4 regions of the Paenibacillus sp. JCM 9796 genome follow, and region 4 is predicted to be linked to each of the others. Evidence: riboswitches for the same ligand, from Rfam matches in the RefSeq annotation. Region 4 holds a riboswitch; each other region holds the start of a gene.
What was found. Region 4 has a riboswitch for cyclic di-GMP ahead of ACZ439_RS03185 (methyl-accepting chemotaxis protein). Riboswitches for the same ligand answer to the same signal wherever they lie in the genome.

Region 1: another riboswitch for cyclic di-GMP. It lies ahead of ACZ439_RS13655 (PilZ domain-containing protein); the one in region 4 lies ahead of ACZ439_RS03185 (methyl-accepting chemotaxis protein).
Region 2: another riboswitch for cyclic di-GMP. It lies ahead of folE (GTP cyclohydrolase I FolE); the one in region 4 lies ahead of ACZ439_RS03185 (methyl-accepting chemotaxis protein).
Region 3: another riboswitch for cyclic di-GMP. It lies ahead of ACZ439_RS05645 (hypothetical protein); the one in region 4 lies ahead of ACZ439_RS03185 (methyl-accepting chemotaxis protein).

The regions. Positions count from the first base shown of each region.
Region 1 covers NZ_AP043723.1:2,820,131-2,825,725, forward strand. The annotation lists gene ACZ439_RS13620 (RNA polymerase sigma factor) at 1-475, shown strand, start outside; gene ACZ439_RS13625 (anti-sigma factor) at 472-984, shown strand; gene ACZ439_RS13630 (hypothetical protein) at 977-2,191, shown strand; gene ACZ439_RS13635 (LiaI-LiaF-like domain-containing protein) at 2,193-2,855, shown strand; partial or broken gene ACZ439_RS13640 (amidase family protein) at 2,941-3,114, opposite strand; tRNA gene ACZ439_RS13645 (tRNA-Pro) at 3,225-3,301, opposite strand; gene tadA (tRNA adenosine(34) deaminase TadA) at 3,360-3,797, opposite strand; cyclic di-GMP riboswitch class I at 4,174-4,266, shown strand; gene ACZ439_RS13655 (PilZ domain-containing protein) at 4,359-5,066, shown strand; gene ACZ439_RS13660 (peptidoglycan recognition protein family protein) at 5,209-5,595, shown strand, end outside.
Region 2 covers NZ_AP043723.1:5,214,571-5,220,165, forward strand. The annotation lists gene ACZ439_RS25110 (LytS/YhcK type 5TM receptor domain-containing protein) at 1-831, shown strand, start outside; gene ACZ439_RS25115 (LytR/AlgR family response regulator transcription factor) at 839-1,582, shown strand; gene ACZ439_RS25120 (carbon starvation CstA family protein) at 1,767-3,827, shown strand; gene ACZ439_RS25125 (CstA-like transporter-associated (seleno)protein) at 3,832-4,026, shown strand; cyclic di-GMP riboswitch class I at 4,263-4,347, shown strand; gene folE (GTP cyclohydrolase I FolE) at 4,426-5,010, shown strand; gene ACZ439_RS25135 (6-carboxytetrahydropterin synthase) at 5,027-5,595, shown strand, end outside.
Region 3 covers NZ_AP043723.1:1,149,562-1,155,156, forward strand. The annotation lists gene ACZ439_RS05635 (THUMP domain-containing class I SAM-dependent RNA methyltransferase) at 44-1,225, shown strand; gene ACZ439_RS05640 (DUF2935 domain-containing protein) at 1,403-2,215, opposite strand; gene ACZ439_RS05645 (hypothetical protein) at 2,340-2,633, opposite strand; cyclic di-GMP riboswitch class I at 2,723-2,815, opposite strand; gene ACZ439_RS05650 (YuzB family protein) at 3,174-3,395, opposite strand; gene ACZ439_RS05655 (iron-sulfur cluster assembly accessory protein) at 3,452-3,754, opposite strand; gene ytvI (sporulation integral membrane protein YtvI) at 3,916-5,028, shown strand; gene ACZ439_RS05665 (hypothetical protein) at 5,240-5,473, opposite strand.
Region 4 covers NZ_AP043723.1:618,119-623,713, reverse strand. The annotation lists gene ACZ439_RS03185 (methyl-accepting chemotaxis protein) at 1-1,191, opposite strand, end outside; cyclic di-GMP riboswitch class I at 1,277-1,367, opposite strand; gene ACZ439_RS03180 (YrzA family protein) at 1,579-1,785, opposite strand; gene ACZ439_RS03175 (C40 family peptidase) at 2,136-2,645, opposite strand; gene ACZ439_RS03170 (DUF2569 family protein) at 2,852-3,334, shown strand; gene ACZ439_RS03165 (hypothetical protein) at 3,587-4,327, shown strand; gene ACZ439_RS03160 (DUF6509 family protein) at 4,450-4,746, shown strand; gene ACZ439_RS03155 (cold-shock protein) at 4,874-5,065, opposite strand; gene ACZ439_RS03150 (cytochrome-c oxidase) at 5,196-5,576, opposite strand.

The DNA.
Region 1 (5,595 bases), 2.2 Mb from region 4:
TTATTTGTTTCAAGCGGTGTACGGCGTGCTCCATTCGGTGAAAGACGCCGAAGACGTGATGCAGGAAGCGCTGATCAACATCTTTGCGGCTCTCCCCCAATACCGGCATCAAGGATTTAAATCATGGATTACACGCATAGCGGTCAATAAGGCGATCGATTATAAGCGATCGAAGGAACGCAAGAAGGAGCAGCTAACCTCCGATTGGGAGGAGCTTGAGCCGGTTGCGGCCAGAGTGGGCCCGAATACCGTCGAAGATACGTTGCTCGAACGGGAGAAGCGGGAGAGGGTGCGCAATTATGTGGACCAGCTGCCGGAGCATTACCGGGACGTCGTGTACGCCTTTTATATTGAGGAAAAATCGTATCAACAAATTGCACAGGAACAGCAGATTGCGTTAAAAACCGTAGAATCGAAGCTGTACCGGGCCAAACAATATTTGCGCAAAGCATGGAAGGAGGAGGATCGGGGATGATCCACATTTCGGAGGAAGCATGGCTGCTCTATATCAACGATGAGCTGTCAGCCGATGAGCGGGACCGCTGCGAGGATCATATGAAGGCATGCGACCACTGTTTGGAGCTTTATATGACCTGCCTGGACAAGGCCGCCGAGCGTCTGCCGCAGCCGGATATGCACACCTTGACGGAAATAACGATGCTGCGGTGGGACGAGCATCTTGAGCAGCAGGCGGATCGTTCACATGGACACGACGCTCATTTGCATCATAGCGCATACCGGCGAGCATGGACGCGGCACCCGATCTTCCATTATGCGGTGGCCGCGGCGGTTACGCTCTTATTGATGGGCTCGGGGGTGTTTCAAATTTTCACCCAGCAGGTGAATGCGCTGGATCCGAAATCGCATGCGGAGGCGGATTCCGTACCGTACCGTTCATTCAGCGACCAGCTGATGGACAAAACGATCGGGATGCTCGATGCCATTCAACCGAAACAAGAAGAGAGAGGGAAACGTGATGAATAGACATAAAAACCCTACTGTAGCATTCATGTTGTCTCTGATTCCGGGTCTAGGTCACTTGTACATGGGCCGCGCATTGAAAGGCGTTCTATTCGGTGGGGCCTTCTTGGGATCGTTGGTCATGACTTTATTCCTGCTATCGGAAAATATAGAAGAAGTGGCAGTCGCCACGCTGATCATTGCCTTTCTGATTTGGTTCGGCAGCCTCTTCGATATTGTGCGTACGATTGCTGCAGGACCGCCCTACCCGGCTCATGCCGAATGGGGATCCCCTAATCATGCCGGCAGCCGTTCCTATGGCCCTGAGCAAGCTTCTGAGCGGCCCTATGGGCCTGAAGCTATGCCGCGACACATGGAGCGGGAGCGGCCTTCGGAAGGGGAACCACCGCGATATGGCAGCGTGCCGCCGCAATATCCGTCCGGCAGCGTAAGCGATCGTCACTTTACGATACTTCTATCCTTCCTTCCGGGACTCGGACACTTCCAGCTCGGGCTGATGCAGCGCGGTCTCGCGTTCCTGGCGTTGTTCTTCGGTCTGGGGGTTGTAACGGTTTTTTTAACCGCGATGACGAATCAGGATGATTTCCTGGTCCTGCTGGGCGGGCTGCCGATTATTTGGCTCTATGGGTTATTCGACTGCGTCCAGCAGTTACACCGGAAGCAGCGGGGCGAGACGCTGGTTGATCGGACGATATTCGAAGATTTTCAGGACGGCCGCGAATCGGGCAAGAAAAACAAAACGATTGCGATGCTGCTGTCCATGTTTCCGGGAGCGGGACATATGTACCTGGGCCTGCAAAAACGGGGATTGCAGCTGATGGCGGCTTTTCTGTTCAGCGTTTATTTTATGGATGCGCTCCGGTTGTCGTTATTTTTGTTCTTGATTCCGATTCTATGGTTTTACAGCTTCTTCGACGCGCTGCAGCAGATCTCGAAATCCGGCAGGGAGCCGTTGACGGATGCACCCATCGTGGATTGGCTCGTCCACCGGCAGCGTTGGATCGGAATCGGATTGCTTGGTCTGGGTTTGTATTATTTGCTGGATCAGGTGCTGTTGAATATGCTTGATCTTTGGCTGCCGAGAGAAGTACGGTCGCGGGTGTTGAACTGGTACCATACCTATTTTCAAACCTTTATCGTTTCGGTACTGCTGATTGGCGGGGGGATACGCCTATTATGGGGCGGCAAGAAAGGGAAGCGGGGGGAGTAGATTGAGAAAATGGCGCGTAGGCACGTTGTCGATGGGGCTCACGCTGATCGGCTTCGGAGTCCTCCTGTTCTTATCGCAATGGCAGGGACTTGGCGCATTCACCAGCTTCATCCGCTGGTGGCCGATTGTCCTTGTGCTGCTTGGCCTGGAGATCCTCGCGTATGTGTTCATCGCCAAGAAAGAGAGCGAGGTCATCCGGTATGATTGGATGAGCGTCCTGTTCGTCGGGGTGTTGTTCGCCGGCTGTTTCATGTTTACGATGCTGACCGGTCTCGGGGTGACGGATGAAGTATGCAAACTCGTAGGCGAAGTCGAGGTCACGGCGGATTTGCCCGAACTGCAGGAACCGGTAAATCCGGCCATCCAAAAGCTGGTCGTGCAAACATCCGGCGAACCGGTTCGCATCGACAAAACGGCGGAGCGTTCCATGCACCTGTTCGGCACCTACCGAACCCGCGTACAGGAAGGAGACCGTCCGACGGTCGACAAGGAGCAATTCTACACGGTGCGAACGGTTGGCGACACGATGTATGTGCAGGTGAAGCGTCCTCCGGTCTACCGCGGCCTGAATTCGGTCTACCCGGAGATGTCTGTTACGTTAGTGCTACCGCAGGACGTGCAGGTTGAAGTGCAGGGCCCAAATAACGAATCGAACCCTGGCTAAGAGTCGAAAATATGGAATAATCCCCTTCGGGCTGCTATGTATGAAATAGAGCGGCACGAAGGGGATTTTATTTAGGACCCTGGCCTTAAGGAACCAGAACGGGAGGCTTCCGGTGATGGGTGCCCTGTTCATAAGCGTAGGCCAGTTTAATCAAGGTTGCTTCATCGAAGGCGCGGCCCAAAAATTCGATGCCGACCCCCAAGCCATCCGTCGTATAACCGGCCGGTACAGTGATAGCCGGGAAGCCGGAGAACGGGCTAACAAAATAGACTGAAGGGAGAGAGGGAAAACAACGGGAGAAGAGAGGGATATCGGAATTTGGGCATAAAAAAATTGCGGTTTACGCCGCAATTCGTAGTTCATATAGGATGGTCGAGACGACAGGATTTGAACCTGCGACCTCTTGGTCCCGAACCAAGCGCTCTACCAAGCTGAGCCACGTCTCGAACTTCTGAAACGATTATATTTTAGCATGGGTAAATAGGCGTTGTAAAGGGAATTAGGTTACGTCTTCCCCCTTAATCTACGGAAAAATTGGGTGAGCATGGAACTGCATTCTTCCTGCAGAACGCCTTGAATCACGTCGACGCGATGGTTAAATCTATCTTCCTGCAGCAGGTTCATCAGCGTCCCCGCGCAGCCGGCCTTTGGGTCCGGGGATGCGTAAATCACTTGCGGAATTCGCGCCTGGACGATCGCTCCGGCGCACATCGGACACGGCTCAAGGGTCACATAAAGCCGGCATTCCAGCAACCGCCAGGCGTCCAGCTGTTCGCTCGCTTGTTTAATCGCGATCAGTTCGGCGTGGGCAAGCGGATCTTTGGCCGTTTCCCGAACGTTATGACCGCGGCCGATAATGTCGCTGCCGCGAACAATGACCGCTCCGATCGGCACTTCGCGGATCGCTTCGGCTTTCCGCGCTTCTTCGATTGCCGCCCGCATAAAATACTCGTGTTCTTCTATGGCTATCAATCGTTACACCTCATTCATCATTAGTCATTCGTCGATTGCGGGTAAGAAAAACGAACAAGCATTCTTACTCACATGCTGTGGATAAGTATGTGGATAAAGAGGATTAATTTCTTATCCCCATTGTAGGTAAATCGCGCTTTTAGGGCAAGTCCGGGTGTGGATATATAAGTTATCCACAGAACGGTTAACATGTGAATAATTTTTTTACGGAAAAGCGCTGTTAATTTTTTGTGAAAAGTGTGAATATTCTTGAAGGGGATTTAGGAAACACCTATAATGAGATCAAGATGTGGGCATATGTACCCAAGTTCGGTGATGTGAAGTTTAGTTAAATAGTCGTTATCATTCATTTTTTTGACAAACTTGTCGAAAGGCAAGGACGCAAAGCTTAGGGTCTAAGATCTTCTTTATTGAGGATGACGACAGCCTGGCCGCCGATTGGGCGCACCGGTGAACAGACTGTAGTCTCGCATGTTGAGATGCAGCTTATTTTTTACGACGACATGAGAGCGAAAGGTGGTAACGAAGGTGATGAAGTCCGTTACGAGTGAAAAAATATCCTACGAGTTTACCCACGAAACGTATAGAAGCCCAAGCGGAATACTGCTGAACAGCCGGGTGGCGGTGGAGAAGCGGGATTTCGTTTCGACCGGCATTTTGACTTATGCCGAGGGTGATATTCTTGAAGTTGAGATTTCGGAATACAAGGCGTTCGAGCTTGGGGATACGGTTAAATTAACGGTCTATTCACCCGGCGGAATCTATACGTTCCAATCGACGGTCGTAGCTAAAGATCAAGGAGCGCTGATGGTTATCAACCCCCCTCAGAATCGGAGCCGGTTCGCCGAGAAGCGGGAGAACCCGCGGGTCGACGTCAAACATGACGGACACCTGCTCTCGATCCGCGAACCGAATGCGGAGCTCCAACTGTTGAAGGAGCATGTCGCGCTGGAGGTTCGAAATATTAGCATCAGCGGGCTCGGGTTTATTTTGCCGAGCGATATTGAGTTAAGCAAGCATGCTATGGCCGACGTTCGGCTGGACCTGGGCTTCGAGATGCCGTGCCAAGTCGAGATCATACGGTTGGATCCGGGAGAAACCGTAATCTATTACGGAGCGCGTTACATCGACATGCCAACGGACAAAGCCAATGCGCTGCGGGCGTTTGTGTTGAAAAAGCAAGTGGAAAACCATTTCAGTTCGAAACGGGACGATTTTAACAAACGTATATTCAAATAGAGGCCGGCAATGCCACGGACTTCTTGCAGGGCGCTCGCATATGCTGATCGTAAGGCAAGGATTCTCGTCGGATCGGCTGGGGACCCCAGCGCCCGAGACCTTCCGAAATGTCCGCAGGGTGGTGAGCACGGTGGCTTTTGTTATGAAATATGAGATCATTCCACGCTATTTGACGGGGCCGAGCCAGCGGCGTCCGAAGACGGCGTTAGCCCGCTGCCGGTTTATGGTGGCCCACGATACGGGAAATCCGGGGTCAACGGCCGCAGCGAATGTGTCTTATTTTGAAAATACCCGCAATGAAATGTCATCTTCCGCGCATCTGTTTGTGGACGATAAACAGATCATCGAGTGCATACCGTTCCTGACCGGACCGGCTGAGATTGCCTATCACGTCGTGTACAACGTAACGACCGATAACGCGCGTTACGGCGACGACGCTAACGACGCGGCGGGCGCGGTGGAGCTTTGTTACGGAGGCAGGATCAGCTTGACGGAATCTTACAAGCGGTACGTATGGGTCCTTGCGTAT
Region 2 (5,595 bases), 1.1 Mb from region 4:
GCGTTTTTCACCAAGAACGGTTCCGATTGGGTGATGGAAGGAAGAAAGACGAAGTTTTGCATCGACCTGTTCGTTGGCATTCCCAATCAGCGGCCGATCGGACAGTTCCGGTTGTATTTTGAACGGGAGCAGGATGACAATCCATCCCGCCGGCGTATGCTGACTTCCCTGGCCGGACTATTGTCCCAGCAGTATGCGTTTGTCGAATCGGAGAGGCAGGCCCAGCTTCTTGCGGAAGCCGAGATTCGCTCGCTGCAGGCCCAGATGAATCCGCATTTTCTGTTTAACGCGCTGAACACGGTCAAATCGTTCATTCGCACCAAACCGGAAGAGGCGCGTCAGATGGTGATGCATTTGTCGAAATTTTTACGCAAAAATATGAGCAACGGCAACCAAAGAATGGTTACGATTCGCGACGAATATGAATTGGTAATGTCCTATCTGAGTCTGATTAAAGCGCGTCTCGGGGATCAGCTGGAGTTTTACGCCGATATTGACGAACGCGTACTGGATCATCACATTCCTCCGTTTACGATTCAGCCTCTCGTCGAGAACGCTATCGTGCATGGGATCAAGGGCATCGAGAGGACCGGCGTGATCCGGCTCATCGTGAAGGAGGAGCCGGAAAGCGGCGAGAGGCATGCGCGAATTACGGTCGAGGATAACGGAGTAGGCTTGACCTTCATCCGGGAGGACGGGCAGGAAGATCATACAGGCATGGCTTTGCGTAATATCGAACAGCGTCTGAGCTATCATTACGGGAAAGTGCGGCCGCTTGAAATCGAGAGCAGTCCGGGGGAAGGAACGAAAATTACTTTTTGGGTGAGGTGAGGGATCCATGGGCTGGAATATCGTAATTGCCGATGATGAAGCACCGGCAAGGGAAGAGCTTGTATATTTGTTGGAGCAGCTCGCTGACGTGGACCGGGTGACTCAGGCGAACAGCGGCATGGATGCGATTAAGAAAGTGAAGGAACAAGCCCCGGATGTCCTGTTCCTCGACATGGACATGCCGGACTTGAACGGGCTTCAAGTGGCGGAAATCGTCGGCGAGCTGAATTCGCAGGTGAAGATCGTCTTCTCCACCGCCTATGACCAATATGCCGTCGATGCGTTCAAGGTGCGGGCTTTTCACTATATGCTCAAGCCATTCGACGAAGATGATTTGGACAGCGTCTTCCGGGAGCTGCGCAAAACGCGGACGGGAACGGGGACGAAAGCCCCAGCCATCCCGCCGGCCGGAAATTCGTGCGTCAAGCTGGCGCTCGAAATGGAAGAAGGCATTAAGTATGTGTCCCCGAAGGACATCATCTATATTAGCAAGGAGGGCAAGTATGTCCAGGTTCATATTCGCGATAAAGCCTATCACGTTACGTACACGTTGGTAGAGCTGGAACAGAAGCTGGAGCCGTTCGGTTTCTTCCGCTGCCATAAGAGCTATCTCGTCAATCTGGCCGCCATCGCCGAGCTGAAAACGTGGGTCAACGGGGCCTACAATCTGCTGATGGACGATGAGGCGCGAAGCACGATACCCGTCAGCCGCAATTATGTGAAAGCGCTGCGTTTGAAACTTGAAATTTAACATCATAGATGACAAATTCGGCATGATGCGCTTCAGGCGTATCGCGAAGACTCCAGACGATTTATACTATTTGCAAGCGCTCTCAAAATAAACCGGTTGGAGGAATGCAAGACGTACAGCCAGCTTGGGCCTGGTTCGTACGGACTGTGTTCGCGCGACAATAACGCTTACGAGGAGTGGGATCATGAAAAACAAATGGGTTTCGTACGGGGTTTGGGGGCTGATCGCGGCGTTAGGCGCGCTAGGGTTCGCGATGCTCGCGCTTGCGAACGGCGAGAAAATTTCGGCGGCCTGGCTCATCATAGCCGCAATCTGCACTTATGCTTTTGGTTACCGTTTCTATAGCCGGTTCATTGCCAGGAAGATCTACGAATTAAACGACAACCGGGCAACGCCGGCCCATGTGCATAACGATTCCAAGGACTACGTCCCGACGAATAAATACGTGCTCTTCGGCCATCACTTTGCGGCGATCGCCGGAGCCGGTCCGCTGGTCGGTCCGATTTTGGCCGCACAAATGGGGTATTTGCCGAGCATTCTGTGGATTATTATCGGAGCTGTACTTGCGGGCTGCGTGCAGGACTTCGTCACGCTTGTCGGATCCATGCGGCGGGACGGGAAGTCGCTCGGTCAGATGGCGAAAGACGAAGTCGGCCGATTCGGCGGCACGTTAGCTTCTATTGCAACGCTGGCGATCCTCATTATCATCGTCGCCGTACTTGGACTCGTCGTCGTGAAAGCGTTGGCGGAGTCTCCATGGGGAATGTTTACGATCGCCATGACGATGCCGATCGCCATCTTCATGGGCTTCTACATGCGATTTATTCGACCGGGGAAAGTCATTGAGGGCTCCATTATCGGTTTTGTTCTATTGATGATCGTATTATGGGCAGGACAATTTGTTGCCGCCAATCCGGTGCTGGCGAAGATGTTCACCTTCACCGCGCCGCAGATCGCCCTGATGATGGTCGTATATGGCCTGATCGCTTCGATTTTGCCGGTGTGGGTACTGCTTGCACCCCGAGATTATTTAAGCTCTTTCTTGAAAATCGGCGTCATCATTTTACTGGCGGGCGGTATTTTGGTGACATTGCCGGAGCTGCAAATGCCGGCTGTGACCAAGTTTATCGATGGGACCGGTCCCGTATTCTCCGGCAATTTATTCCCGTTCTTGTTCATTACCATAGCATGCGGCGCCGTTTCCGGCTTTCATTCCCTGATTTCTTCCGGGACGACACCAAAGCTGATCGAAAGAGAAAGTCATGCGCCCTTCATCGGATATGCCGGTATGGCCGCGGAATCCTTCGTCGCCGTCATGGCCTTGATCGCCGCGTGCGCCTTGGAGCCCGGCATTTACTTCGCTATGAACTCGTCGCCGGCCGTTATTGGAACCGATCCCGCTGCCGTCGCCGCCAAAATTTCATCCTGGGGCTTCACGCTGACACCGGAACAAATTACGAACACAGCCAAAGAAATCGGTGAAAACACCATTCTCTCCAGAACGGGCGGGGCGCCGACGCTTGCCGTCGGCATGGCGGAAATCTTTTCAACGTTCCTGGCCGGGGCCAAGGCATTCTGGTACCATTTCGCGATTTTGTTCGAAGCGGTCTTTATTTTAACGGCTGTGGATGCGGGCACACGGGTAGGACGCTTTATGCTTCAGGATTTGATCGGCAACTTCTACAAGCCGTTTGCTCAAACGAAAGTGTTCAAGTATAATTTCCTGGCTTCGTTTATTGTTTGCTTGGCCTGGGGCTACTTCTTGTATCAAGGAGCCATCGATCCGTTCGGCGGCATCAATTCGTTGTGGGCGCTGTTCGGGATTGCGAACCAAATGTTGGCTGCCATCGCTCTCGCCGTCGCGGCGACGATTATGATCAAAATGGGCAAGGCCCGCTACGCTTGGGTAGGAATCGTGCCGTTCGTGTTCCTCGCGGTAACGACATTAACGGCCGGCTTCCAAAAAACGTTCTCCTCTCAGGCAAGCATCGGCTTTTTGGCGGCTGCGAAGAAATACCAGGACGGGATCGATCAGGGGCAAGTCATCGCGCCTGCCAAAAATATGGACGTCATGCATCAGATTGTGACGAACAACTATATCGATGCAGGCCTCACGATCTTCTTCGAGATTGTGGTGATCCTGATGATTATTGAATCTTTACGCGTCTGGTACAAAATTTTGATCCAAAAACAAAAACCGGTATTAAAAGAAGCGCCGTTTGTCAAATCTACTTTTGGAGCCTGATGCCATGAGAACGATAACGAGCTTTGCCAGCAAGGCCAAAGCGACAATCAAGGTCATTTTCAGTATTCCGGACTATGAGAAATACTTGAAGCATCAGCAAGAGCGCCATCCGCATGAAACCCCTTTGACGGAGAAGGAGTTCTATATGCTGTCGCTTCACGAGCGTTATGAAAGCGGTAAGATCAATCGCTGCTGCTAACAAGGAGAGACGGAGTAAGGCGGGTGCATGCAGCCCGTCTTGCCCCGTCTCTTCGTTTATGCAACCTGTGCGGCTTCATCCGCCTTTGGCATCAAATGTCGAAAAAATGCGCGATAATATCACGTATTTTTCGACTTTATTCTCATATAGCGTCGAAAAATGTCGTTATATCAAAGATTTCAATAAAGAAATCATTGCTTATCTAGGTATAATAGACTATACTTGGCTTATATTCTTAACGATAATGGCAAACTCATCGAAAGGTGGGGACGCAAAGCTTCGGGTCTAAGGCGGTAACGCTATGACGGCTGGGCCGCCGAATTAGGGACGGATCTGTATATACGAATCCAGTTCTATTCGGACTGGATTTTTTGTTGTTTCTAAGGAGGGAAATACTAGATGACCATACGATCAAATACCAATTTGGCAAGTAAAGATGTTCTTGAAGACAGCATTCGAACGATTCTCGAGCAAATAGGGGAAAATCCGGACCGGGAAGGTCTGCTGGATACACCGAAACGAGTCGCGAAAATGTACCGGGAAGTGTTCTCAGGTGTGGGGGTGAATCCGGAATCGGCGCTGACGACAACGTTCGAAGAGGAGTACGACGGGATCATCACCGTAAAGGATATGACTTATTACACTTTCTGCGAGCATCATCTGATCCCGTTCTATGGAAAGGCGCACATCGGATATATTCCGGATGGGAGAATCGTCGGCTTAAGCAAATTTGCCAGATTGGTAGAGCTGGTCTCGCAGCGTCCGCAGGTGCAAGAGCGAATGACGCAGCAAGTTGCGAGTGCCGTATTGAATGTGCTGAAGCCGAAGGGTGTCATTGTAACCGTGGAGGGAACTCACTTATGCATGTGCGCGCGGGGCGTGAAAAAACCGGGAACGTCTACGGTGACAACGGTGAAGAAGGGGATATTTGCCGACAACGTCTCGCTATGTGAAGAGTTTGACCGTTCCATATCCAGAGCCTAGGAAGGGGGAAACGGCGATGCTTTATTTATCGAGAAGAATCGATTTTTCGGCAACTCACGTTTATCGGGTTCCCCAGTGGAGCGAAGAGGAAAACCTCCGGGTCTTCGGGCGCTGCAGCAACTCCAGCGGCCATGGGCATGATTACAAGCTGGAAGTGATGGTCAAGGGACGATTGAATGAAAAATCCGGGATTGTTGTCAATACAACGGATATTAAACAAATCGTGAGTTCATTTGTGGAAGAGGAGCTCGACGGGAAGTTTTTGGACCGTGAACATTCCTATTTTCAGCATCGCATACCGACTACGGAAAATGTAGTTGAGTACATCTGGAATTCGCTGGAACAGCGGTTTCAAGATTGCGAATTGCACCGGATTCAATTACATGAAAACCACTATTTAAGTTCGGTAAAGGAGGCGGGATGCTTGATACGACTTACACGCAAATATCACTTTTGCGCTGCGCACCGATTACATAGCGTGCATTTGTCGCCGGAGGAAAATAAGAAATTGTTCGGCAAATGCAACAATCCGCATGGGCACGGACATAATTATTACCTTGATGTCACCGTCGAAGGCGAGCCGGA
Region 3 (5,595 bases), 530 kb from region 4:
GCCAACGCAGTTCAACTTGTTTGATTCGGAGTGAAACTCACCTATGTCTTTCCCATCCTTTAGTTCCATTGAATTGATCGCCACTGCTCCCATGGGGCTTGAAGCCGTCGTGGCCCGCGAGGTTCGCGATTTGGGTTACGAGCAAGTCACCGTGGAGAACGGCCGCGTTACTTTTACAGGCGACCTGCTCGCTGTTTGCCGCGCAAACTTATGGCTGCGCACGGCGGATCGCGTCTTGATCAAGATGGCGCAATTCGAAGCACGCACGTTCGACGACTTGTTTGAAGGCGTCAAAGCGCTGCCTTGGCCGGACTGGATTCCGGAAGACGGAGAGTTCCCCGTCGAAGGACGTTCGCACAAATCGCAATTGTCCAGCGTCCCCGCTTGCCAAGGCATCGTGAAGAAAGCGGTCGTGGAAAGCATGAAGCAGCGGTACGGCACGGAATGGTTCCGCGAAACCGAAGGCCGTTACGTGATTGAGGTGTCGCTGCTCAATGACATCGCCACGATCACGCTGGATACGACCGGTCCCGGACTGCATAAGAGAGGCTACCGCAAATTGGTGACGGAAGCGCCGCTGAAGGAAACGATGGCGGCCGCCATGGTGCTGCTCAGCCGTTGGCAGCCTGAACGGCCGCTCTACGACCCGTTCTGCGGCTCCGGCACGATCCCGATCGAAGCGGCGATGATCGGCTGGAATATAGCCCCCGGCCTGCGGCGCAGCTTCAACGCGGAGAGCTGGCCTGTGATTTCGGAAGCGTTATGGAGCGAAGCACGGGAGGAAGCCTTTGATCTGGTCAAGGACGATATCCCGCTGCAAATCGGCGGCTCGGACATCGACCCCGCCGCCATCGAAGTGGCGTTAGCTGCAGCCAAATCCGCAGGCCTCGCCAAGGAGCTTCGCTTCCATACGCTTCCGGTCAGCAAAGCGCTGCCGGCCGGCGATTACGGCTGCCTGATCACGAACCCGCCATACGGCGAAAGGCTCGGCGACCGCGAAGAAGTCGAACGCGCGCTGCGCCAATTCGGGCAGATGCATAAGCAGCTGCCGAACTGGTCGGCCTTCATCCTCAGCCCGAGCAAGCAAATGGAGCATTATCTCGGGCGAAAAGCCGATAAGAAGCGCAAGCTGTTTAACGGACGCATCGAATGCGCGTTATACCAATTTTTCGCCCCGGGCGGCTTGTTCGGCTGGCGGAAGGATTCGAGTACGAGCGGGAATTAATGCAGATTGCGCCTATACGCTGTGAGGAGCAGCCAAAAAAAGCTTAGGGCAGACGCTCCTAAGCTTTTTTTGGCATGCGCCCTTCCAGCGCGTAAACCATGCAAAAAAACGCATCCGTCTTCGGGGTACGTTCCCCGGTAAACGGATGCGCTGCCGGCGTCGGCCGATAGGGTTTCGTTACACTTCCGTCCTCGGCTTCGTCGGATCGCAGCTCATCGCTTTGATTTCCGACACCTGAGACAGCTTAAGCAAGTAATAACACTCCTCCCGAGCCATGTGATCCGCCATCAAGGGCGAAAGCACACCGAGCGCCTGCCCGCTTAAACGGAGCTCTTCCAGCTCGCTCAGAAACTGCTTGAACAGCGTCATTTCAAGCTCAACCTCTTTATTAAACCGGGCTAAAGCCGGGAATTTCTTGATGTTCGTGCGCAGAAAGCCCGCCAGTTCCACCGCTTTCAGGTAATACTCGCGGAATTGCCGGTCGAACGATCTGGCCAGTTCCACCAAACGGGATTCCGTCATATCCAAGCCGGCTGCAATGGAGCCCGCATGGCCGTAGGCGTCCTGGAGCCATACGATGTGGTGGTGCACCGCATCGAATACCGGCGCCGGGCGCCCGGATAACAAGTACCCCAGTACGCGTAAATACTCCTCTGCTTCGTTCACCATATGGCTCAAGAACGCGGGCGGCAGCTGGATTGCGATCTTGCCGATCAAATGCCGCTCCAGCAAGCGCAGCTTGAACGCGCGAAGGTCTTGTGTCAGCCCGTACGCGTCCTGCGTCAAAGCTCCCGCCTCTGCCGGGAACTTATCCGAACGCGCCTTCTTCAGCAAGTCGTCGAATGCTTGAACGAAGCCGAGCGCCCGCTGCGCCTCTTCCCGTTCATCGACCGGCAAGCTTACCCGGATGAACCTGGCATGATCACCGAGCACCTGAAGCCAAAACCGATGTTCAAATAACGCCGACTCGATAACCTCCGAGTTTTTCACAAACATGCCTCCAATGATCCGATTGTTCCGTGCCGGATGGGAATGATCCGGCCACCCCACATCGTATGCTCAGAGGCCCAATCGGGTTCAAAGAAAGCCGCAGTCGTTCGCTGCCTAAGCTATACTAAGCGTGCTTCAGCTGAGGACGGCACATCAAGTAATCGAACAACGGTAGAAATACGTCGTGGTTCGATTCGCAGCAGATCGAGAGCTTCACTTCGCCCATCCAGTAAAACGTGATGATTTGCCGGCTGCGCCCGCGAATCATCTCGACATCCCAATGCGGGGACGTCAGCTCGTACACGTCACGATTTATGAACAATTTCGGTCCTTCAGCAGATAGGAAGACTCCGATGAAATCATCGCCGATTTTCGTGTAAAACCCCTTCTTATTTAAGATGCTGCGTTCCTGGTCCATCGCCGGGTTCTCCTCCTTCATCTATTCACACCAAAAAAAGCTCCCCTGGTCGGGAGCCGCTGTTGAAAGGATCGCGATCACTCCGTGCCTTCGACAACTGGCTGGCATAGCGCTGCTCTCCTGCGCCTAAGCCCCTATAGCTTTGCGTCCGCAGACTTTCGTCCGGGTTGCCCTTATCGAGTGCGCTCGAATTGTGTCTGTTCATGGAGATGTTCTTTATTAAGAATATAAGATAGAAGGTCACGAATACATAGTTCTTTCATCCCATTTTCATAAAAAAAATTGGGAATTTTGTATGATTTTGAATAACCGGTACCCTTTCCAGTAAAAAATGATACCCGTCAACGCGATCATGGCAACCGTTACAAAAAGCGGGCCTCCGCCCCATTGACCGAGCACATAGCCCCGATTACCGGTCCCGGAAATTGGCCGCCCCCGGATCATGTCTGGACGCCGAAATTCGTGCCGCGCATCCCTTCCGGCGTCAAATCAAAAATCCCCGGTGCCCTGAGGCCCGAGGATCTGATCTTCTTGCATGATTTATTTCACGTATTTGCTCGCCTTCTCGATCGCTTCGTCTTCCGTCTTGCCGGTTACATACCGGCCGTTAATGAAGATGAAGGCAAACCGCGAGCACGGGCCGCAATAAGACTTGCAGCCGACTTTGATCTCGGCGTCGGGCACAAGCTTCTGCAGCTTCGGAACGGCGGTTTTCATTCTCATATGTTTGCATTTGTCGCAAACGCGAATATCGTTGACCATGCGGTAATTCCTTTCTTCAAGCGGCTGACACCGGGGAACTCCCTGTGAACGATGTGCTAGTGGTCCCCGTTATTGCCCTTGCTTGGATTCGTTACCGCGAATCCTTCTTCCGGCACATAGAAATAATCGATCCGAACGCCGTCGAGCAGCGGCTCGTCCTTTTGCAGAATAACGTCGATTCCTTTATCTGTCGAAACGACGACATCGTTCTCGGTCGGCGTATCCATGCTGAGTCCGTAGTGGGCATGGTCGCCATGCGCATGAGTCACATACACGCGAAGCTTTAATTCTTTATTCTCTTCTTGCTCCATCTCGGCCAACAACACTTTGGCCGCATTGCGCGAAATCTTGCATTTCATGTCCAGTCACTTCTCCTACTGTGCGTTTTTTCTTATTGTATAGAATCGGGCCGCCGAAAGCAACCGTTCTTCGCTGTTTCCGTATGTATGTACAAGCCGGCCTCACTTGCGAATCAAGTCGGTGTCTTTTAATATGGAAGATAATGAATGGAGGTTAACGAATGATTCCCTTTTATCGCAAATATTACAAAACGATTATCGATATTGCGCTGCTCGTGCTTACCGTATATTTGTTCATGTTCGCCTTCAGCCATCTGTATCGGATCGCGACCCCGATTTTCCTCGCGTTCGTCATTTACTTGATCATCGAGCCGTTCGCCAAGTTCCTGAACCGGCGCGGGTTGAAGAAATCGATCGCTTCCGCCATCTCCACCCTCGTCTTCGTGATGGTCATTCTAGGTGCCATGACCGGACTCGGCGCGATCTTCACGACCCAGATCATCAATCTCGCCGACAAGCTGCCCGATTACGCCGTCGTTCTGGAGCAAGAGCTCATCAACCGCTCCGACCAGGTACAGTCACTGATCGGGACGCTTCCGGTCGATTTGAATTTAGTGGAGAAGGCCAAGGAGTACTCCGCGGAGATCATTCAGAAGACGACCGAAATCGCCCGTACGTTCTTAACGAGCTTGTTCGCCATGCTGACCTCGTTCTCCACGTTCGTCGTGAACTTCGTGATCGGTATTATTTTGGCCTATTTCCTGAGCATCGAGATCGAATCCTGGAAGCGGATCGCTTCGGACAAAACGCCGAAAACGTTTAAAAAAGCGTTCCACTTCCTCCGCGAGAACGTGCTGCTGGGCATCGTCACCTACCTTAAAGCGCAGGCGAAGCTGATCAGCCTGACCTTTATCGTCATCTTCATCGCGCTGCTTATATTGAACGTCAACAACGCCTTCTCGATCGCGCTCTTGGCGGCCATCTTCGACGTGCTCCCGCTGCTCGGCGTTTCGACGCTGTTCATTCCATGGATCATCTACTTGCTGGTCGTCGGACAAACGACGCTCGCGATTTGGCTGGCTGTGCTGCTCGTCGTTGTGATTGGAACGAGACAAATTCTGGAACCGAAAATTACGGGCGATTCCCTCGGCGTGTCTGCCTTCACGATGCTTTCGTTCATGATCGTCTCGCTGTCGCTCTTCGGCGTGGCCGGCTTGATCTTATCGCCCGTGCTGATCATCCTGGTTAAAGCGCTGTACGAGCAAGGGTATTTAAAACGATGGATCCGGATGCCGGCCGAAGAGTACGAGCCCGATCCGTCGTCTATCAAATAATGCAGCACATCTCAACCGGATTCGGACGCTCACAAGCCGGTTGATGGCATCTGAAGTCCATGGAAAGCGGTGAAACGATATGTCGCAGCCCGCATAGCGTTTCTTACAAAGAACAAAAAAAGAACCCCGATACCTCGAGGTTCCCTTTAAACCTATTCAGTTGTTGAGCGGATGGCCGCTTCTTGTGGTTTGACCTTCCGAGGACGCAGCCTTAAGCGCCGTATTTCCGTTCGGCTCTATCGGTAAACCAGTTCATCAAGAGCAGCGTAACGGTTACATCGTCAATCGGGATGAAATTCAGCAGATCCGGCATGATCCAATAAATAAGCGCAGGCACCACGAACAACAGCTTCTCTCCGAGCGGAACCCGCGGGGAACGCAGCAGCGGCCAAATGCGCCGAAATACATGACCCCAATGCCGGAGTGACAACAATCGCTTCCACATCGCCTCGGGTCTCCCTTCCTGTCCAAGTCGTCTTACCCCGATTATACCTCATGGCAACCCGTTTGCCCAAACTCCGCTCCCCGCACAAAGAAGCCGCCGAGACGGACGGACTCGGCGGCTTC
Region 4 (5,595 bases):
CGAGTTGCCCACAATGGCAAGCTCGTCCCGGGTTTGAAGCTGTACCCGCGAGGTGAGATTGCCGTTCGTCACTTCCGTGGCCGTTTGCTCCAACGCGGAGACGGCTCGTTTGACTGACAAATAAAAGCTGATAAAAATGTAGAGCAAAGCGAGCGGGATGAGCAGACCCAACAAGACGAACAGCGTGTTCTTCTGATGCAAGCCAGTCAGCCTCGTCTGCAGCAGATGCTCGTAAGCCTTCAGCTCGGTGTCGTAATGAGTTTGAGTTTGCTTGATGAGATTGGACAGGTCATCGAATACCGCTTTGGGAGTCTGATCTACTTGTTTAGGTATGATGATCTGATTGTTTATCCAGCGATTCAGTTGGAGTACGAGCTGGTTATGCTCCTGCCAAGCATCGAGAAGTTCGAAGCTCAGCATCTCGTTCTCCGTTCGGAGCGATTCAAGGTTGCCTTTAACGGTATCCATCGACGTGCGGATTTGGTCCAGCAGCGATGTCAGGGTTCGTTCTTCCGTGGTGAAAATCGGCGTCTTTGACCCCGCGTAATGAACGGCCAGAGCACGTGCTCGTCCGACGCGATCCATCAGAGTGGGAAATTGGCGGACTGTCGAGTCCATTAAATAATAGCTGTCCAGCTGGGAATCGAGCACGAGATGCGACGCATTGCCGATTCGCGTGATGATCGCCCGGGTATCCGTCAAGATGGCACCGTATTGGTCCAATGCATCTTGACCCGTGAGGCTGACGCCCCTTCCTTTCAGTTCCGACCATTTCGATTGAAGAGCTTTCCATTGTTCCGTCGAATTCAAGCTCTCGCCTAACCGGCCATCCAATTCGTTCAGCCCGGCCACGATTTGATCCAGGGCTTCCTCATTGGCGGCTAATTGGGACTTCAAATCTTTATCGCCGTGAATGGAACCGACAATCAATGCGCGGTGAACATCGACCGCGATCAGAAAGTCGTTTAACCGGCTCACGTACTCCAGACCGACCTGCTTTTGCTCGGTGAGAGCGATTTCTTTGGCGGACGCGGACAATTGCAAATACAAGAAGATGCTGAGCGGTACGAGCACAAGCAGTCCGATTAATAAAAACTTACTGGCATATTTGAAGCGGTTCATAAGCCCGATGCCGGGGGTGAAAATAATGAGGAACTTCTGACTGCGCTGAGTTCGATTGCCCTTTACCATGCTAATGCCCTCCTGATTGTTGATTGAATACATAAAAAAGAGACCAGCCATCACCGGTCTCCGCGCCAGGTACCAGAGCCGAGCGTTCGGAAGCTGGCTGGCATACGAAACTCCCGTTTCGTGAAGCCCCTGTAGCTTTGCGGCCTGCACTTTCGTACAGTGTGCCTTTTCGTGTCTTATTTCCTAGATCCAGTCGTTTATATGAGCTTATCATACTATTATGTAATAGAATTGTAAAGATTTGTAGAAAGTTGTTCCATAATGTAGAATGGAAGGGTTTTTCGTCTTAATGCTATCGCACTAGAGTCGGAGAGCGGCGGCCGGCTTTCGCCTCCGGTGCAGGTCCGGATTTGCGCAGCCTGGCCGCTTGGGACGCATCCTGCCGCTTTATTTCGCCTTAAAATGAACGACGGCGCTGTACGACAACTTGCCCGCATTGGGATCAAATACGGTGTGGTGCTGAACGGCAAATACGTCCAACATGAGCGCTTTGTTGTTTTCAATTTGCTGGTCGATTTGACGCTCCAGCGATTTCAAGTCGTACGCTTGAAAAAACTCCACCTTGTTTTCGATTCTTTCCAAACGGAACTCCACGGTAAATCCTCCTCGATCTCGGGTAGTATGCTGCTCTTATGATCACATCTTAACAGTATGCCGGGACGGATGCACGTACTTTCCGTTATCGGCTCCTCCCTCCGCGAACGCCTATCCCATCGCCTGCATCCGGCGCAATCTGAAGCCGGTGCTGATCGGCTTGGCGGTCACGACGATTGTGGCGATGTATCTGATGTGAGCAGGGAAACCGCGTTCCGGCAGCGAATAGATGAAGGTATATACTTGGGGATGAGGCTATGAATATAAAAAAAGAGCAGAGCTCTTCGTGAGCTCTGCATGTTTGCAGTCAAGCTATGAGATAATAAAATAATGGCCTAGAGGTATTCCCCTTATTTAATCACGCGACGTGCTGTTACGTAAGTCTTGTCCCAAATGCTGCCTTTAAAATTGGAAATGGTAACTCCCACGCCGACTTTATACGTATGAAGTATTTTTCCGTCGCCCATATAAATGCTGACGTGATTAATAACCCCGTCTCTGTTCGTATCCGAGAAGATTAAATCGCCCGGCTTCAACTTGCTTTTTGGAACATAGGTGCCAGCTTTAGCCTGGTCCCTGGACGAACGGGGAATGTTGATGCCGTTTCGTTTAAATACATATTGCGTGAACGAGGAGCAGTCAAAGGCTTTGGTATTTCCGGCTTTAGCTCCGAATTGATAACGTGTCCCGAGATATTGTTTACCCGTTGAGATCACTTTGTCCGCTACGGAAGCATTGCTTGCGACGGCCGCTTGAGCCGACTGAGGCGCCAAGAACATGCTGCCCGAAAAAAACAGGGAGAGGCTAAGGCTGACTCCCACCAAGGTTTTACCGAGACGGTTTTTCTTCGTGTTGTTCATCTCTTATTTCCTCCCTTTAGGTTGTTGTTTGGATACGGCTTGTCCGCAAGAACAACGATACCATATCTTAAACTTCCATGAATTACCGGCGGTCGGAGCGAAGCCCTTCGCGCCTGGGATGAGCCGCTACTATTAGAATTTCATTAGAAAAGTTTAATGAAAAATTTCTTGACATCGAAAAATCTCAATAGCAGGGGGAGCTAAGCATGGTTTCAAGCCAAAATGACTTGCAGGAAGGGAGTCCGGGGAATTTGGCCCAAACGCAGCTAACGGATACGAATCAAGTCTTTGCCGGCATTAGAGGATGGCTGAGCCTGCCGGCTGTAGGCCTTGTTTATTCGTTGGCGGCAACGCTTGTCAGTTTGTTTATGAGTGACTCGAATGCTGCGGTCAGCAAGCCGCTTTATTACTTTTCCTATACGTTAAGCCTGCTGTCGATTCCTGTATATCTGATCCTCATTGCGAAATGGTGGAAGAGAAGCCGGACGCTCCCAAACTTAATGAAGGCTTATTATCTCGTAAATATAGGGGCTAGCTTGATGATCGCTATGTATTTGTACGCCGTTCAAAAGGAAAGCATCGATGAGATGAAGCTGGCAGCGAATACGGGCTTGACGGTAATCGTATCGTGGATCTGGATGATGTATTTTCATATATCCAAACGGGTAAAAGCTACTTTTACCGAGTAACGGTTTGATGAACGGAATTCAAGCCGTTAGAATCGTTTTCCCGCAAATGGGGTATACTCGTCGTAAACGTTGCAGCCGCGGCCGCCTCGGGCATTCGCTGGGGCGGAGCCGGATGCGCACTTTGCACCTTTGTGGGGGCCTTCTGCTGGAGCGCCTGATTTAACAAAATGTTTACATAGTTCACGTATGCGGTTAACATCCGTCTTCTATCCTATACCTATAGACTGAAGTACTCTCAGGAGGCGGATCTCATTGAAACGTTGGCTTAAGAAATACGCTGCTCACCTCATGCTGCTGATCCTTCTGAGCTTGACCGCTATCCCGTTTGAAGCGTTCGCGGGAAGCATCGGGCCTGCCGCGGCATTCCGGAACGAAGTCTTGCGTACGTCTACCGGGGAAGCGCCGCTCGTATCCGTAATGGAAGCTAAAGACCTCCCCGGTCAGCTCGTCACCGTACAAGGGGTCGTCGTGAAGAATCAGGTGCGAATCCGCGGCGGGAAGCGGTCGGTCCATATTCAAGACGAAACCGGAGGCATTCACATCTATGATTATCGCGGTCCCGATGCGAAGGCGGGGAATCGGATTCAGGTGACGGGCGTGGTTGGCGACCGCCAAGGCCTTCTGGAGATTCGTCCGACAGCCGCCCCGATTCAGGTGCTGCAAAAGAATAAGTCCGTACCTGCACCGAGCTCTCTGCAAATGGCCGATTTGAATCATGCCGGACGAGCGGAAGCGTTGAAAGGACAGCTGGTAAAGCTGCCCGGACAAATGAAGGAGCTTCCTGCCGGGCCCACGGATGGCGTTTACCGCATTCCGGTCGCGGATGAAGCAGGGAACGTCATTACGCTGGTTGCGATGGAGGGTCTGCTTGATCTTCATGAGATTCGAGTTGGGGGCACCTATGAAATTACAGGCATTTTGAGTCAATACGAAACGTACGAAATCATTCCGCAGAGCCCTGCAGATCTGGTTGCGATAAATCCGAACAAATAGAACGACCTATTCAATGCCGGCTGCTGCTTCAAGCCGGCCTTATTTGTTTTTCTCAAGGAAGCTTCCTATAATGAAAGAATCACACGTTTACTAACTTTAGAAACAGAAGGCGGAATGAAGCAATGTTAACGGTTACCGGATATGAAGTGGAATTGGTCAAGGACCCTTATGGAATATTAGCGGGCAAGCGGTACGAGTTCGTCCTGGATATCGAGGTGCCCGAGGATGACGAATTGTACTCCGAACAGGGCCTGTATATTCGGGTCATTTATAAAGTCGAAGAAGACAGCAGCGGAATTGTCAAATACGAAATTTTCGAGCGAACGACAGAACGTTATCTGGAGTTTGAGATGGAAGACGATGAGATTGCGCTCGTGGATGCGTTTTGTAAAGAGCATTTGGCGCAAGCGGCGGAGTAGGATAAGGGAATGCCGACAGGCTCTCCCGAATCCCAAACCCGTTCGACCGTTTACAAGGCCTCTTCTTCGTTCGGATACCCCTGCATGCAAAAAGACTGCCTCTCGGGCAGTCTTTTTGCATAGGAAATTACGCTTCTATCGACTTATTGATCAGAACAGGGAGTTGTCTCGTGCCTTGTACCATATCCGAATTGCAAAATGGACAGACGGGACTTTTTTCAAACGTGAAGTTTTGTCTCATCCAACCGGTGCAGCTCTCTTCGCCGCACAGCCAGATGGATGTTTCCTCAATGGGGACCGGATCCGGTTTCCTGTACAATTGACGGCCTCCTCCTTGGCATCATGTTAGCCAGCGCATTTCTTACATGATATGCAGCTTATGGAGTGTTAGACCGAAAACTTGTCCGCGAGGAGCCAGGTGCCCATTAAGCTTACGAAGTGCTTATCCTTTACGGGGCAGGGGTTGGACGGACCTGTTGAAACAAGTTGATCGTGAACAGGATAACGCCGATGACGACCAACAGTGAACTCACGATCGTGATGGGCAGGAATGCCATATTTTCGATCGTAATTTGCAAAGCGATGCTGATCTGCATGATCGGGAGGCCGATATTGTGGAGCCAGAAGTGTGTTTTGGCTAATTTGGTTTGCCCCGCACCCGGATAGAAATGATAGATAAGACCGAATAAAGCCATCGAGACCCAGCCGAGCAAGTTAAAGTGAGCGTGAACCGAGGTCAGCCTGAAATCGTGAATGATGCCCATCACCATACCGAGCAGGACCCCCACCGTAAAATAAATCGCTGCCAGCTTCAAGTAACGTTGTGCCACTAAAATCCCTCCATTTTCC